Regions from separate parts of the Gordonia sp. DT218 genome, predicted to be linked through region 1. Evidence: riboswitches for the same ligand, from Rfam matches in the RefSeq annotation. Region 1 holds a riboswitch; the other holds the start of a gene.

What was found. Region 1 has a riboswitch for cyclic di-AMP ahead of ACPXCG_RS10910 (C40 family peptidase). Riboswitches for the same ligand answer to the same signal wherever they lie in the genome.
Region 2: it holds a riboswitch for cyclic di-AMP, as region 1 does, so the genes downstream of both, ACPXCG_RS03190 (transglycosylase family protein) here and ACPXCG_RS10910 (C40 family peptidase) in region 1, are expected to answer to the same signal.

Annotation. Positions count from the first base shown of each region.
Region 1 is NZ_JBNCNS010000002.1:868,943-872,337, forward strand. Features, by position in the region: gene ACPXCG_RS10900 (DEDD exonuclease domain-containing protein) at 1-1,174, opposite strand, end outside; gene ACPXCG_RS10905 (hypothetical protein) at 1,365-1,649, shown strand; cyclic di-AMP (ydaO/yuaA leader) riboswitch at 1,758-1,939, shown strand; gene ACPXCG_RS10910 (C40 family peptidase) at 1,954-2,673, shown strand; gene ACPXCG_RS10915 (NlpC/P60 family protein) at 2,894-3,395, shown strand, end outside.
Region 2 is NZ_JBNCNS010000001.1:689,317-692,711, reverse strand. Features, by position in the region: gene ACPXCG_RS03200 (molybdenum cofactor biosynthesis protein MoaE) at 1-417, shown strand, start outside; gene ACPXCG_RS03195 (DUF6328 family protein) at 414-917, shown strand; gene ACPXCG_RS03190 (transglycosylase family protein) at 1,023-1,664, opposite strand; cyclic di-AMP (ydaO/yuaA leader) riboswitch at 1,670-1,852, opposite strand; gene ACPXCG_RS03185 (MoaD/ThiS family protein) at 2,106-2,354, opposite strand; gene moaA (GTP 3',8-cyclase MoaA) at 2,361-3,395, opposite strand, start outside.

The sequences.
Region 1 (3,395 bases):
TGCGCGGGCCGCCCGCGGCCTCCGATCGACACCAGTGGTGCGATGCGGAACCCAATCGTGTTGTGCAGCTGCGCAATCCGGCGGATCTACTGATCATGTCGGCGATCGTCGCCGCGGTCGTGCGGTTGCCGATCGGGCCGATGGACTCATCGGTCGGGGTCCGCGAGACCTTCAGCCGTGGGAAGCGTTCGCCGGTCAGCACGATCCACCAGCCGCGATGCGGCTGGGTGGACCGCCGGTTGTAGGCGGGCGCATGAGCGGCCAGCAGCCTGAGCTCACGCACGCCGGCCTCGAGGGCGTGGGCGCATTCGACGTGATCGATCCGGGTGGCCAGATTCACCATCTCGCCGATACGCCGGCGGGGGTCGCTGCCGGTGAAGTACGACATCACCCGGCGCCGGAGATCGACGGCGGTGCCCACGTACAACACCTCGTCCGACGGTCCGCGGAAGAGATAGACACCGGGCCGCGACGGCAGGTCCCGTGCCAGGGTGCGTTTGACGCGCAATCGGGGATCGGAGCGCGGCAGGTAGGCGGTCAATTCCCGGTAGGTGTCGACGCCCTGATTGCCGACCCGTTCGAGGAGTCGATGGAACACCTCGACCGTCGCGCGCGCATCGTCGAGGGCGCGGTGGGTGGGCCGCGTCGAGACATCGAAGAGATCGGCGAGAGCGGACAACCGGACGGTGGGGGCCTCGTCGCGGGTCAGGATGCGACGGGCCATGGTCACCGTGCACAGGCTGACGGTGAACGGCCAGTCGATCCCCAGGCGCGCCGCGTTCTGTCGGAGGAAACCCATGTCGAATCGTGCGTTGTGTGCCACCAGGATGGAGCCACGTGCGAATTCCACGAACGATGGCAGTACCGCGCCGATCATCGGCGCGTCACTGACCATAGCCTCGGTGATGCCGGTGAGGGTCACGATCTGCGGGGGGATGGGCAGTCCGGGATCCACCAGCGTCGCGAACTCGCCGATGACCTCACCGCCGCGGATCTTCACCGCGCCGATCTCGGTGATCCCGTCGTCGGTCGGACTGCCACCGGTCGTCTCGAGGTCCACGACGACGAGGGTGGTGTCGAACAGTGAGCGATCGGGCCGGAATCCGTCGTCGTCGTTGTCGTCCAGATCGGCGAAGGTGAGTTGTCCGCCGTCCGCCTGCCCCCTGAGCACCACGCACCGAACACTAGTTCGACGTTGCGACAGATTCTGATGTGACAGGCGGGAAAATTGAGTTCGACCGGTGATGGCGCCGGATCTGTCGGTGGCCGTCCCTAGTCTCCATCACGTGTGGCGCACGGTGCCGAGTCAGGCGATTTCGGCCCGTCGACATACCCAGAGCACGCGATTGAGATGGAGATCACACATGTACATCGACTGCCAGTCCTGCCCGGGCCGTCCCGTCGCCTGTGACGGCTGCATGATGCAGGTGCTGTTCGACGCCCCCAACTGCGAAAACCCCACCGTCGAAGGTGGCGGAAAGGTTACGAGATCGGGGGTGCCGGGCGACGCTGACATCGACGCCGCCATCGGTGTTTTCGAGGCTGCTGCAATGGTCTCCAGTGCCGCTGCAGTATCTGCAAGAAATGCGAAAACCGCAGCTGGCGGTGCGGTTTCCGGCCGGCAACTCCGGATTCTGCGCGCTGGTTGAACACGCCCGCCGATTCGGGCCCGAAGGGGTCGGTGGACAGACCTGCATCAGATTTCGTAACCTTTCCGAGACCTTTGCAGAGCGTCCCGCTCCAACAGGAGTGGTCTGGATCGGTCACCGCTCAATCGCCACAGGCGAACCGGGGAACCATCAAGTTTTCGGAGTGATCCGAATCGGGGTGAATCGCGCATGCCCGGCGACGTTTTCGACGTCGTCGAGACACGTGTGTAGGGCCATTCTTCCGGCCCGAACCCGACAGCTAACCCGGTCGGCGGTCGAAGGGAGAGCAAGGAGAAGTCGCTTCGTGGCGAAACATCGTTTGGAACAGCCCAACCGCGGCACCAAGGTAGCCAAGCGCGCGGTGGTTGCAGGGTCGATCACTGTCGGCTCGCTCGCCGCTGTCGCGGGACCGGCGCTCGCAGCGCCGATACACGTGCCCAATGTCGGCACATTCGAACTTCCTGGGGTCGATAGCAAGCAGGTCCCCCAGCAATTCCAGGAGCACAAGGCGGCACCTGCCCCCAAGGCAGCTCCGACCACTCCCGCGGCCCAGTCGCCCGGTGCGAGCGTTTCGGTTCCGAATCTGGGTACCTTCACCGTGCCCGGTCTGAACGACAACCAGATCCCGCAGCAGTTCAAGCCCAAGGGTGACGACGGCGGCTTCCTGGGTGCGAAGCCGACGGCAGCACAGAAGGCCGTGCGCGTCGCGGAGAGCAAGATCGGTGCGCCGTACGTCTACGGTTCGGCCGGCCCGAACGCCTTCGACTGCTCGGGTCTCGTCTATTACTCGTACAAGCAGGCGGGCAAGACCATCCCGCGCGACAGCTACGGGCAGCTCGGTGGCGGCACCCCGGTGTCGTCGATCGCGGCGGCCAAGCCCGGCGACGTGCTGATCTTCAACGGTGGTAGCCACGCCGGCATGTACATCGGCAACGGAACCTTCGTCCATGCGGAGACCAGTGGAGTGCCGGTCAAGAAGGACAAGGTCGGTGACTGGTCGGTGACCGGCATCCGGCGTTACTGAGCGTCGGATCACCGATGAGGATGTGAACTCGTTTGGGCGGATCACGTGGATTGCGTGATCCGCCCAAACCAATCACCTGGCCTGACAGGATCGGTCCATCCGGTCGCCGTCAGGGTCACGTGATCGGGGGGACAGTGGCGGAGGAGAAGTGACAACCGTGGTTACCGGATGGTGGACCGCGCGGGCGCGGTCCGTGCCCGTGATACTCATCGCCGCGGTGATGGCGCTCGTCGTCTCCTCCGGCCAGTTCGCGTCGGCGACGGGCGCGGGTGACGCCTCGGCGGCACCGGTGCGGTCGCCGAATCAGCTGCTCACCCAATACAAGAAGCTCAGCGACGACGCCGAGAAGTCGGCGGAGGCGATGCACAACGCGCAGATCGAGTACGACAAGCAGCGACGCATCGTGGCCGACTCGAAAAGGGCGTCTGCCGACGCCGACCGCACGCTGGTCGTGACGCAGAAGCGTCTCGAGAGCTACCAGGGCCGCGTCGACGCGGTGGTCCGCGCGAGCTACAAGGGCGCCCGCGTCAATCGCCTGTACGCCGTGCTGGTCAGCGATTCGCCCCAGTCGTTGCTCGATCAGATGTCGGGTCTGGAACTGATCTCGCGGCAGTCGGCCGCCGATCTGAAGGGGCTCAAAGACGCGCGCCAGAAGACGTTGGCGGCGAAGGCTTCCGCGGACCAGACCGCGACCGAGGCGACCGCCGCGGTTGCCGCTGCCG
Region 2 (3,395 bases), on a different contig from region 1:
GCCTCGTTGTCCGACAACGAGATCGACCTGGCATCACACGAGGCGCTCGTCGTCGAGGCTGCGGGCGGTGCCGCCGGTGCCGTCGTGGGGTTCGTGGGTGCGGTGCGCAACCACGACGGCGGTCACGAGGTGACCAGGCTCGTCTACTCCGCCCATCCGACGGCGCCGACCGTGCTGTCCGACGTCGTCGGTGAGGTCGCCGGGGCAGCGGACGGGGTCCGTGCGGTGGCGGTGTCGCATCGGGTCGGAGAACTCGCGATCGGCGATGTCGCCTTCGTGGTGGCGGTCGCGGCCGATCATCGTCGAGCGGCCTTCGAGCTCTGCGCACGCCTGGTAGACGAGGTTAAGGCGCGACTGCCGGTGTGGAAGCACCAGTTCTTCGGCGACGGCAGCGACGAGTGGGTGGGGTCGGCGTGACCTCGCCACCTGACGAGGACGACGCGTCCCGGCCACGCCGCCACGAGACTCCTGCCGAGCGACTCGACCGCAACTGGGCCAGCCTGTTGCAGGAGCTGCGGGTGGTGCAGACCGGTGGTCAGATCCTCACCGGTCTGATGCTGACCGTCCCGTTCCAAGAGGGCTTCGAGGAGCTGAGCTCTCGTGAGCAGTACATCTTTGTCGTCAGCCTGGTCTGTGCGGTGCTGTCGACGGTCACCTTGATCTCGCCGGTGGCCCTGCATCGTCTGTTGTTCCGGCGCCACGCGATAGATCAGCTGGTGGACCGCGCACACGTGTTGACGCTGATCGGTATCGGACTGCTCGGAATGGCGCTGATCGGCGTTCTCACGGTGATCTTCGACATCGTGTTCGGCGGCTGGGCCGCGATCGCGGCCGGGTGCGTGGCACTGGTGGTCTTTCTGTTCATGTGGGTCGCGATGCCGCTGCGTGAACGGCGACGCTTGTCCCGACCCGACTGACCGGGCGTCCCATGAGAGTGGAAAAGGGCCCCGCACGGGTCTGAAACCGTCGTGCGGGGCCCTTCGACTGTGGGCCCGTGGTGCGGGCCGAGTCAGCTGCTCCTATCAGGGAGTGGGCAGCTGGTCCTTGTGCTCGTTGAACATCTTGATCTGGTCCGGGGTGAGCTCGTAGCCGCTCTTCTTGGCCATGTCCCACATGTTCTTGACCTCGGGCGAGATCCTGCCCTTCTCCTGCGCCTGGCTGAGCGCGGAGTCGAGCTGCTTCTGCACGTCATCGGTGCTCTTGGCCTCGGGCGCGGCCGACCAGTTGAACGGTGCCGGCAGCTTCGGGAGCTGCAGGCGCGGGGCCTCGCTCGGCGCGTTGCGCTGGGTGGCGCCCGAGAGGCCGGTGCCACACACGGGCCATGCGCCCTTGCCCTGGCTGCCCAGCACGCGCTCGGCAACCACGATCTGCTGCTCCTTGGTGGCCTGATCGGCGCTGGGAGCGAACTGGGTGCCGCCGTGGCCGGCCCAGGTGCCCTGGTTGAACTGCAGGCCGCCCTGGTATCCGTTGCCGGTGTTGATGGCCCAGTTGCCGCCCGACTCGCACTGGGCGACCTGGTTCCATTCGGCGTCGGTTGCGGCGTTTGCCGAACCGGTGCCGCCCAGCAGGGCGGCGCCGCCGCCGAGGACGGCTCCGGTGAGGGCGACCTTGGCGAAGGTCTTGGTGGGAGTGCCTGTAGTCGGTTTGCGATGGCGTCCGGACATGGTGGTGTTCCTCTCTCCACGCGCCTACGAAGTCAGCTGTCGGGTTCGGGCGAGAGGTGCCCGGTCTCGGCCTGACGTGAGTCACGCCGGGACTTAACCCCAAGGACGTCGTGATGACCGTCCGGTTCTCTGTCGGAGGGTGGGTCCCCCGTCCTCACTCCTAGATGTCGTTCTGGTGCGTCCCGTGACGGAGTGAGGTTCGGCGCGGCCGACGGGACGTTATGCATTTGGTTACTCGGTCGTGACCCCCCGGGGGGCGTCGTTCAGTCACAGTATTACGTCTGCGAGCTCGAATCACGTTGTTGGCAAGCCTGTTTTCGCGGCCCGATTGGGTCTCTCGACCCAATTTGAGGGTCATCCCTGCTCACGGGGCGATAGTCGACTTGTGTCCTTCTCGTTATCGACCCGTTATGTGATGAAGGTCACAGGGCGAGTGTGGCGTCAGCCACCGGTAAACGGCGGCAGAACGTCGACGATCGCACACGTCCCAAGGGTCACAGTGCGATCGCAGAGCGCGACGGAGTCGCGAAGATATGAACACCGTGCCAACACCCGCTGCAGATCCGGGTTGTCGGCGGACAGGATCGACTCGAGGTCGGCGAGCGTCGTATCCGCGTCGACGTCGACGACGGCCGTGTCCCTACCCGCCGCAGCGCGCGCAGCAGCGAAGTACCGGACGGTCAACTGCATCGCCGATCAGCCCCCGATGGCCGACATCGGCCGGGTGGGCTGGTGGAACTCGGGGCTGTTCACGCCGTGCCCGGCGGCCTTGACCCACGTGTTGCCGCGCCAGCGGTCGGCGATGGCCGCGTCGAGGCGATCGTCCGGCAGGCCGCTGCGCAGCACGGCGCGGAGATCGGTCTCCGACTCCGCGAACAGGCAGTTGCGCAGCGCGCCATCGGCGGTGAGTCGGGTGCGATCACAATCTCCGCAGAAGGGGCGGGTGACCGATGCGATCACACCGACGCGCGCCGGTGCACCGTCCACGTCGTGGCCGTCGACCAGCCACGTCGCGGCGGGAGCGCTGCCGCGCGGCCGGGGATCGGGCAGCAGGGTGTAGCGGGCGCGAAGCGCGGCGAGGATCTCGTCGGCGGTGACCATCGACGACCGGTCCCATCGGTGCTCGGCGTCGAGCGGCATCTGCTCGATGATGCGCAGCTGATAGCCGTGGTCCAGGCAGAACCCGAGAAGGTCGGGGAGGCGGTCGAGATCGTCGTGGCCGGCGAGGACCGCGTTCACCTTGATCGAGCGCACTCCGGCGGCGCGTGCGGCAGCCAGTCCGTCGACGACGTCGTCGAGGCGGTCACGTCGGGTGATCTCGGCGAATCGCTGTCGGTCGACGGTGTCGAGCGAGACGTTGATCCGATCGAGTCCGGCGGCCACGAGCGGTTCGATCCGGCGCCGGAGACCGAGGCCGTTGGTGGTCATCGCGATCTCGGGTGCGGCCGGCAGGGCCGACACGGCGCCGATCAGGTCGTCGAGGTCGCGGCGGAGCAGCGGTTCGCCGCCGGTGAAGCGGATCGTGCGGATGCCGAGGTCGCGGACCGCCACGGTCATCACCCGGATCAGCTCACCGGTCGTGAGCACGTCGTCGGTGGGCAGCCAGTCGAGCCCCTCGGCGGGCATGCAGTAGGTGCATCGCAGATTGCACCGATCGGTCACCGACACGCGCAGGTCGGTGACGATTCGACCGAACCGATCGCGCAGCGGACCCGTCGTCGGGGTGTCCGC